3 regions of the Alteromonas sp. W364 genome follow, and region 1 is predicted to be linked to each of the others. Evidence: predicted binding sites of a transcription regulator. Region 1 holds the regulator's gene; each other region holds the start of a gene.

Region 1 (3,283 bases):
TAGCTTACGAAAAATGAATCAATCGAAACTAATAAAAGTCATAGCAGTTACAGGTGGTAAAGGCGGCGTTGGTAAAACCAATGTGTCTTTAAACTTAGCGATATCACTCGCTAAGCAAGGTAAGCGTGTAATGGTGCTTGATGCCGATTTAGGCTTGGCTAACGTTGATGTCTTGCTTGGTTTGCGCGTTGATAAGAATTTATCACACGTTTTGCGTGGCGAATGCACGCTTGATGACATTCTAGTAACCGGTCCTCACGGTATCAAAATCGCGCCAGCAACTTCAGGTTCGCAATCAATGGCTGAATTGAGTTCTACGGAACATGCAGGTTTGATTCGAGCGTTCAGCGAACTGCGAACCGATATAGACGTATTATTAGTGGATACTGCCGCTGGCATCTCAGATATGGTAATGAGCTTCTCCAGAGCCGCACAAGACGTTTTAGTTGTAGTGTGTGATGAACCTACTTCATTAACCGATGCCTATGCACTGATTAAAATTCTGAATAGAGAGCACGGTGTATTCAAGTTTAAGATTGTTGCGAATATGGTTCGCAGCGATAAGGAAGGAAAGGAATTATTTAGTAAGCTTTCCAAAGTTACAGGGCGATTTTTGGATGTTGCATTAGAATTAGTGGGAGTTATTCCATTTGATGAAAATATTCGTAAATCTGTACGTAAGCAGGCTGCTATTGTCGATGCATTCCCATCTTCACCAGCAGCAGTGGCGATTACTAAATTAGCCGAAAAATCGATGTCTTGGCCTATCCCGGCGCAGCCTGGTGGTCATCTCGAGTTTTTCATTGAGCAATTAGTATCGAGAAACGAATAGGTATTTAATCAGTGAGTAACAAAGTGGCAGTCTATCAACAACAAATTGATAAAAACCAACTGGTTGAGCGGCATGCTCCGTTGGTGAAAAGAATTGCTCATCATCTAATGGCAAGGTTGCCAGCTAGTGTCCTTGTGGACGACTTGATTCAAGCAGGGATGATTGGTTTGCTAGAAGCAGCCAAGAACTTTGATGGCTCTAAAGGTGCAAGTTTTGAAACATTTGCTGGTATTCGCATACGCGGCTCAATGCTTGATGAAATTCGAAAAGGCGACTGGACTCCGCGTTCAGTGCATAAGAATAGTCGAGCTATCACGGAGGCAATTTCGCAAGTTGAGAAAGCCACCGGAAGAGACGCAAGAGATATTGACGTAGCCGAAAGGTTGCAAGTATCGGTGCAAGACTACCATCAAATGTTAAACGAAGTGAATGCAGGGAAGTTAGTTGGTATCGAAGATCTTGGCGTAAGCGAAGACGTGCTAACAACGGATGCAACAAAAGGCGAAGACAGTCCTTTTGAAGATATGGTGCAAGGATCATTTCAGAAAGCGCTAGCGCGGGCGATAACAACATTACCAGAGCGAGAAGCGATTGTACTCTCACTCTATTATGATGAAGAACTTAACTTGCGTGAAATTGGAGAGGTACTTGAGGTGAGTGAATCTCGGGTCAGCCAAATTCATAGTCAAGCGATGTTAAAGTTAAAGTCTAAGATGCAGTCATGGCGTACAGCCGACTAAGTTTTAGTCCCAATTAGTGTAGTTATTTTTATTCCTCAACGGAGGCTGTTTTGGATAAGAACATGAAGATCTTAGTTGTTGACGATTTTTCAACAATGAGACGTATCATTAAAAATTTATTAAAAGACTTGGGTTTTACAAGTATCCAAGAGGCAGATGACGGTAATACCGCTCTACCTATGCTTCAGCAAGGCGATTTTGACTTTGTTGTCACTGATTGGAATATGCCAGGCATGCAGGGTATCGATTTACTCAGAGCAATTAGGTCTGACGACAACCTCAAGCATTTACCCGTGTTAATGGTGACAGCTGAAGCGAAGAAAGAACAAATCGTTGCGGCGGCTCAAGCCGGAGTAAATGGTTATGTTGTGAAGCCATTCACTGCTGCAACATTGAAAGAAAAACTAGATAAGATCTTTGAGCGTTTAGGCTAAACAGCGATATTTCTTTATGGGGTAACGTTGAATGACAACGACCGACAGAGACCTAGTTTCCCTCGATGAAGCGAAACTCCTGGTAGAGTACCTTGAGAAAGGCGAACGCGAACAAGCGAATGCCTTAGTCGATACTATTACCATGCGTGAATCTACCGAACTTTTTTCCGAAGTGGGTAAATTAACACGACAATTACATGATTCTCTTAATTCTTTCCAAGTAGACGAACGAATTGCCAATCTGACTCAAGACGAGATCCCAGATGCGCAATCTCGATTAACATACGTCATTGAAGAAACGGAGAAAGCAGCCAATGCAACGATGGATGCAGTTGAAAAAAGCATGCCGTTGGCTGAAGGTTTGAATGAAAGATTGATTTCTATTGCACCCGAATGGCAAAAGCTAATGGGCCGTCAAATTGAGCTCGGTGAATTTAAAAGCCTCTGCATTGAGATGGATAAACTCATTTCCGACGCCACTCATGACTCTGCAACACTTAATTCCTTACTCACTGAAGTACTCATGGCTCAGGGTTATCAAGACCTAACCGGCCAAGTAATTCGACGGGTTATTGAGTTGGTGAAAGAAGTTGAAGACAGCTTAGTTTCTATGCTTACAGCGTTCGGTGATGCCAGTGAGAAGAAACAGCATGAAGATAATCCTCAAAGTTCTAAGAAAGATACCGATACAGTAAAAGCCGAAGGGCCAATTATCGATGCAGAAACACGAGACGACGTAGTAAGTGGGCAAGATGACGTTGACGATCTGCTGTCAAGTTTAGGGTTTTAGGGGAGCCGACAAATGTCGTTTGAAGTTGACGAGGACATATTACAAGATTTCTTGGTTGAAGCCGGAGAGATTCTTGAACAACTCCAGGAACAACTTGTTGACCTAGAGAATAATCCAGAAGATGCGGATTTGTTGAATGCGATCTTCCGTGGTTATCATACTGTCAAAGGTGGTGCAGGTTTTCTTGCGCTAGGTGAACTCGTCGATATCTGCCATGGTGCCGAAAACGTTTTCGACATCATGCGTAACGGGCAAAGGACACTGACACCAGAGTTAATGGATGTTATTTTGCAAGCCACAGACGTTGTGGTTGATATGTTCGAGAAGGTTAAATCGCGAGAGCCTCTTGAAGCAGCGCCTGACGAACTAATCGATGTGCTACACAAACTTAGTAAGCCAGAAACACCAGACGAAAAAATCTTCGAATCCGAAGATGACAGTGGCACTCCAGCAAATAACACCGAAACAGTCCAAGAGACGCTCTCTG
Region 2 (3,283 bases), on a different contig from region 1:
CGTGTTGCTAAGGTTCTAACCTCATCGGCAACAACCGCAAAACCTCGCCCTTGTTCACCCGCTCTCGCCGCCTCTATTGCAGCGTTAAGCGCTAACAGGTTGGTTTGTTCAGCAATGGTTTTGATGACATCTAAAATACTGCCAATTTTGTTACTATTTTCACCCAATCGATGAATAATTTTTGCAGATTGTTCGGCTTGTATTGCCTGCTCATCAACCTGTCTACGGCTTTCTTGCACAAGCCCCATGACGTCATCTGTCTGCGATATCGCCTGTGACATTTGCTGATTTGCAGCCGTAATTTGCTGGAGATTATTCAAACTAGTGTCTTTTACCTGCAAAGTATTGATCGAAGTTTGACTAATTTGCTCCTGCTGAACCGCCACTTGCTGCAAGCTGCGATCTCCCATTTGAATACTTTTATCTGTGATCTCAGTCAGCACTTCTTCTTGTTCATGAATACTGCCAATAAGAGCGCGCAATGAATCGATTAATCGGTTCACGTTTTTTGACAACTCTGCGAATTCATCAAAACCTTCATCGTTCATTCGCTGAGTCAAATTACCACTACTCAGTACCTTCAATCGTTTGTTCACAGACTTAAGTGGTTTTGCAATACTTCTGGTGGCAATAAGGGCAAGAATAAACGTAGCACTAATCCCCAATAAGGAAACGACAACATTCTTAATTTCATTACTCAACACCGTGTTTAGGATATCTTCTTGTCCTTGTAATGTTGATGCATTGATATTTTCAGACAACACCAATAAAGATTCATTGGTAAGCAGAAGAGCGTCATTTGCAAGGTCATGATACTGCTGTATTGTTAGGTTTAAGCCCAGTCGTTTTCTGTGCATGGCGTAAACACCATCGTCAGACGAAAGTACTTCTTTCAACAGAGCGTATTGCTCATTGAACATGTCGACTAAGCCATCATTTTCGACACCTTCAGCTAAGCGATTCAGATAGGTCGAATCCGCTTCAATATTGGCAATATTATAATCCAAATCGTCAATTGTTTGGGTGATAGTATCTTTCCTCTCAGCTCGCGACAGTTCTTGCATCAAGCTTAATACTAGCGTGAGTTTATTGTCGATGTTGTTACCCATACCAACCAAGGCTTCAAAATCTCGACCGTCGCCCTCAACATAGCTAAGATCGAGCATTAGCGCACTCGCCTCGTCTGCAATGGCTAAAGCATTTTCACTTTCCACTGCGAGGACTTTTCTAAGCTCTATAATCGCGGCTAGATCGGCGAACATCAATTCACTTTGACGAATAAATTCAGTTGACGCTTTCACATTTGATTCAAGCAACGACTTATTTTCATCCGATACAAAGTTACGCAAAGATTCAATGCCAGTATTAAGTTCATCCACTAAGCTATCGAAATCGTTTTTAATTTGCTCAAGCGCTTGCGCGTCTTTTTCGTAAAAGGCTTTCAAAGACAAGTTAGAAAGAGAGAGAATTTCAGTGCGTACAGTGTTCATTGCTTTTTGCATTGGCATTTTTTCTTGAACAACCGTGTTCGCAGATTGTTTAATATCTTGCAAACCAAAGTACGACATAAAGCTAGTCAAAAGTAACAACACAGCTAGGCCGCTGAAGCCGAGGATCATTTTACGAACAACGGTGAGTTGTCGCATCATATTAGCCATGCATCACTCCTGAAATGTAAATTCTTCATATCAATCAATACGACCTCATATTTCTAAACGCTGATTGAGTTAAATTTCCATATCTTGAGTAACTATCCGTATTTTTTATCAACAATTTAATTTCTTTTAAACATTATATTATAAATATTACGGCAGATACTGTTAAATCTTTACAAGTCACCTATAATATATTTCAAGTTTTTACGGCGAAGTATCTCATGGACCAAAATAAAGAATTAAAAAAAGCAGGACTAAAAGTAACACTTCCACGTTTGAAGATATTGGAAATACTACAAGAGCCGCAAAATCAGCACATTAGCGCTGAAGATGTTTACAAAATATTGATCGATCAAGGTGAAGAAATCGGCCTTGCAACTGTATACAGAGTCCTAAACCAATTTGATGATGCTGGCTTACTGAATCGCCACCACTTTGAAGGTGGAAAGTCGGTTTTTGAAATCAGCCACAAGGAACACCATGACCACTTAGTTTGCCTAACTTGTGGCAAAGTCTTCGAGTTTGAAGATGATGTTATAGAGAAAAGGCAAGACGAAATTGCTGCACAGAATAATATGAAGCTGACGAATCACAGCTTATATCTTTATGGTGAGTGTAAAAAAGTGAATTGTGAGAACGAAGACTCAGAATAAACTACTCTACGAGCAAAGACTGGCCACCGCGGTTATATTCAAGGTTCGTAGCCAGTTTTTAGCTCAGTAATGCTAACAGTTGAACTTGTGTTTGTTGTAGGCTTCTTGCGCTTCTCGCCATATTTTTCCTGGCTCTCCATTACCCACTTTTTTATCATCAATACTGAGTACGGGCCCAAGTTCTTTGCTAGAGCTCGTTATCCAAACTTCATCTGCTTCATTCAATTCATCAAGGCTGACGACTCTCTCATCAACAGGCAATGAGGTATATTTATGGATAGCGTCAATGGCAATTCGCCTTGTAATCCCGGGAAGCAAGTGATTGTCTAAGGGAGGTGTTGCAATTCGACCATCTTTAACGATAAAAACATTACACGCGGCAGCCTCTGTAACCTCATTTTGCTGATTGTAGAGAATCACCTCATCCTTTCCTGCTTCTTGTCCCTGCTGAAAATGCATCACATTGCCTAACAAAGAAGTGGACTTAATATGGCAACGCTGCCAACGTAAGTCTTCAGCCAATGTCACATGGTAGGTTTTAGTATGCTTGGATTGTAAGTCTTGACTCGGTGCAATGTCGAAAGCATAAGCAAACACAGTCGGCTGAATACCTTTTGGGTAGGCATGAAAACGCTTTTTGTCAGCCCCACGACTAATATGGATATACACAGCTTGTGAATCTGAGTCGGTTTGTTTTACCAAGTCACCAATAACCTTACGCCATTGTGCCTCATCAGCCTGATATTCTATGCCAACTGCCTTTAGGCCTTCATTCATGCGGGCAAGATGCAGACCTAAGCCAACCGGCTTAGTAGAATAAGTGGGTATCACTTCGTAAATGCCGTCGCCAAATAAAAAGCCTCGATCCATAGGTGAAATGCTGGCCTTATCAGCATCGACAAAATCGCCATTCAAAAACACTTTGTGCATATCCACTCTCCTGTCATCACAAGGTACTGCTTATAGTCAAAACTT
Region 3 (3,283 bases), on a different contig from region 1:
GATTTAAAGCTTCAAATGCCATCCCTGCGGTTAAAGCGCCATCGCCGATTACTGCGACCACCTTACGTCCTTTGTCCTCTTTTTCTGCGGCTATTGCCATGCCCAAAGCAGCACTAATAGAAGTAGATGAGTGTCCAACAGCAAAAGTATCGTATTCACTCTCAGGCGGCCAAGGAAAGGGGTGTAATCCGCCTTTTTGACGAATGCTTGTCATGCGATCACGGCGACCAGTCAGAATTTTATGGGGATATGCTTGGTGGCCCACATCCCAAATAAGACGATCGAAGGGGGTGTTGTAAACATAATGCAAAGCGACGGTTAATTCGACTGTGCCTAATCCAGACGCGAAATGGCCACTACTTTGACTGACGCTATCAAGCAAATAGCGGCGTAATTCATTGGCTATTTTGGTCAGCGATTCCTTTGGCTGTTTTCTTAGCTCTTCAGGTATGTTCGCTTTTGCCAAATTAGGGTAGTTAGCTAAATCTAGTGTCATGTATGTTTTGTCTTCTGTCGTTACTGCATCAACTTCGCTAATTATAACAGTATTCTGCGAATATTATGTTGCGGCTTTAATGATTATTTTACCTAAAAAGGTGCTTGTTGCGCTAATTATGAAACTAATTGTTTCGAGTCACCAGATAATCGGTAAAAGCGACTAAGTTCTCGGTGTCATATGGCAACGAATGTAAGGCTTGTAGCGCTTCATGATGTAATTTCTGCAGAAAGCTTTGAGAGCCCTCTAAGCCCAAGTGTGACACAAAGGTGTTTTTATCAAGTTCAGAATCCGAACCTTGCGGTTTACCTAAGGTTTCGCTATCTGATACAACATCCAGAATATCATCTTGTACTTGAAATGCTAAACCGATGGTGCGTGCATAACTCTGTAATGTGCTGATGTGCTGAACATCGACATCGGGCGCTAAAGCCGCACCAATAGAAACACATGCTTCTAGTAGAGCCCCTGTTTTCAAACGGTGTAATTCTGTCAGTGCATCTAGTGAGATAGTGTTACCAGTCGCCATTAAGTCGATACTTTGGCCAGCGCACATGCCGTTAAGACCTGAAGCATGAGCGAGAATTCGACTTACTTCCAAACGTTTATTCTCCGCTTTTTCTGAAAGAGGGTGGTTCAACACAATTTCAAAAGCCAAGGTTTGTAAGGCATCACCTGCGAGTATTGCGGTTGCCTCACCAAATTTAATATGGTTTGTTGGCTTGCCTCTTCGTAAAGCATCATCATCCATCGCTGGCAAGTCGTCATGAATAAGTGAATAAGCATGCACGCACTCAATTGCCATGCTCGCAACATCTAAATCATCTTTTTGTGCACCTAGCATATCGCCTACTAAAGTAAGTAGAAGCGGACGCATTCTTTTCCCGCCTGCAAATAAGCTATATTGCATTGCCGCAGATAATTCTTCCGCAATTAAGCACTGCTGAGATATGAACTGGGTCAGTTTATCGTCAATTCTTTGCTGCAATGCTGCTTGAATATCATGAACTTGCATCTGGTTCTATGGCTCTTCAGCTTCAAATTCTTCTAAGCTTTCGCCACCATTCGATTGCATCAATATTTGCACTTTTTGCTCGGCAGCTTTCAATTGCTGCTGGCTTTGCCTGGCAAGTTGAATACCGCGTTCAAATTTCTTCAATGACTCTTCCAGTGGAATGTCACCTTTTTCCATCTCGGTCACAATTTGTTCTAGTTCTAGCATTGCCGCTTCAAACGTTGTTTTTTGTTCAGTCATTGGACTTATTATTTTCCTCTAAAAGCATTGGCAGAACCATAACTGAGGCGGTTTATAAGGTCAACGAGTTTCCACCTATTTGACGATAATTCCATATAAAATGTAGCTTCACACATAAAGCTTTAATGGGAATTGCCGTTAACGCTATAGACAGCTTAAAACTGTTCAAAATACAAAGGTATTAAACTTGATACCGCGATTTTTTAAGTAGGCGGTAGACTTCACATCCGAGTGAATTTCTTCAGATAAACAGCAGGCATTTTAGGAGCGACAGGTGGATTTAGCTACCCTTATAGGCATGATTGGCGCAATTGGCTTTGTCTTAATGGCAATGATCCTTGGCGGTGATTTAGGTATGTTCTTCAATGTACCTTCAGTCTTGATCGTTTTTGGTGGTTCAATTTTCGTTGTTTTATCACAATATCCACTCGCTCAGTTTCTTGGCGCTGGAAAGGTGGCCGGAAAGGCTTTCATGTTCAAAATTCAGAGCCCAGAGGAACTGATCGAAAAGATCGTTGAGATGGCAGATGCTGCTAGAAAAGGCGGCTTTTTAGCATTGGAAGAGGCGCAAATAGATAACTCCTTTATGCAAAAGGGAGTTGACATGTTAGTTGATGGTCACGATGTTGACGTTGTCCGAACGACCATGGGTAAAGATATTATCAACACTTCTGAGCGCCATGATGCTGGCTCTGTTATTTTTAAATCATTGGGCGATGTTGCGCCTGCAATGGGAATGATTGGTACATTGATTGGTCTGGTAGCCATGCTATCAAATATGGATGATCCAAAAGCAATCGGTCCCGCAATGGCTGTTGCATTGTTAACTACCCTTTATGGCGCTTTCTTAGCAAACATCGTATGTTTGCCAATTGCCTTTAAATTAAGTGTCAGAGCGGCTGAAGAAAAGTTGAACCAGAGTCTTATATTGGATGGTATTCTAGGTATTGCTGATGGCCAAAACCCGCGTGTCATTGAAGGTGTACTAAAAGGTTACATCGCCGAAGGTAAGCGTGCTTCTGGAGAGACAGAGTAGTGGATGACGAATGCCCAAAATGTCCCCCCGAAGGGCTACCCGCTTGGATGGGGACGTTTGCTGACTTAATGTCTTTATTGATGTGCTTCTTTGTACTGTTACTTTCATTCTCTGAAATGGACGTGAAGAAGTTTAAACAAATAGCGGGCTCAATGAAGTTTGCTTTTGGTGTGCAAAACAAAATCGAACTAAAAGATATTCCCAAAGGTACCAGTGTGATTGCTATGGAGTTCAGACCAGGCAAGCCCGACCCAACACCAATTGAAACCGTGCAGCAAATTACCCAAGAAATTACAAAGCCAATGCTGAACTTCCAAGATGGCGAGGAAGATAATGCGGGTGGTAGACAGAAACAAAGAGGTACTTTCCGCGGCGGTCAATCGTCACAAACGGCGAATCAGGTTGCGGCAGCTGCAGCGTCAGCTTCCACCAAAGAACAAACCGAACAAAACACAAAGAAAGTGGAAGATCTCCTTCAAAAGGAAATCAAAGATGG

The links. The regulator FliA, encoded in region 1, starts transcription of late flagellar genes. The targets are predictions, from matches to a motif close to CTAAAGNTNNNNNNNNNNNNGCCGATA.
Region 2: a site for FliA is predicted at 1,806-1,832, ahead of RM556_RS02545 (HAMP domain-containing methyl-accepting chemotaxis protein). Genes of this name have one in related genera too.
Region 3: a site for FliA is predicted at 1,866-1,892, ahead of pomA (flagellar motor protein PomA). Genes of this name have one in related genera too.

What each region holds. Positions count from the first base shown of each region.
Region 1 covers NZ_JAVRID010000004.1:158,309-161,591, forward strand. Annotated here, with positions in the region: gene RM556_RS07915 (MinD/ParA family protein) at 1-832, shown strand, start outside; gene RM556_RS07920 (RNA polymerase sigma factor FliA) at 844-1,572, shown strand; gene cheY (chemotaxis response regulator CheY) at 1,623-2,006, shown strand; gene RM556_RS07930 (protein phosphatase CheZ) at 2,038-2,796, shown strand; gene RM556_RS07935 (chemotaxis protein CheA) at 2,809-3,283, shown strand, end outside.
Region 2 covers NZ_JAVRID010000001.1:589,255-592,537, forward strand. Annotated here, with positions in the region: gene RM556_RS02545 (HAMP domain-containing methyl-accepting chemotaxis protein) at 1-1,658, opposite strand, end outside; gene fur (ferric iron uptake transcriptional regulator) at 1,877-2,308, shown strand; gene RM556_RS02555 (aminotransferase class IV) at 2,381-3,238, opposite strand; gene RM556_RS02560 (hypothetical protein) at 3,282-3,283, opposite strand, start outside.
Region 3 covers NZ_JAVRID010000006.1:17,926-21,208, reverse strand. Annotated here, with positions in the region: gene dxs (1-deoxy-D-xylulose-5-phosphate synthase) at 1-496, opposite strand, end outside; gene ispA ((2E,6E)-farnesyl diphosphate synthase) at 621-1,511, opposite strand; gene xseB (exodeoxyribonuclease VII small subunit) at 1,518-1,751, opposite strand; gene pomA (flagellar motor protein PomA) at 2,026-2,787, shown strand; gene RM556_RS10730 (flagellar motor protein MotB) at 2,787-3,283, shown strand, end outside.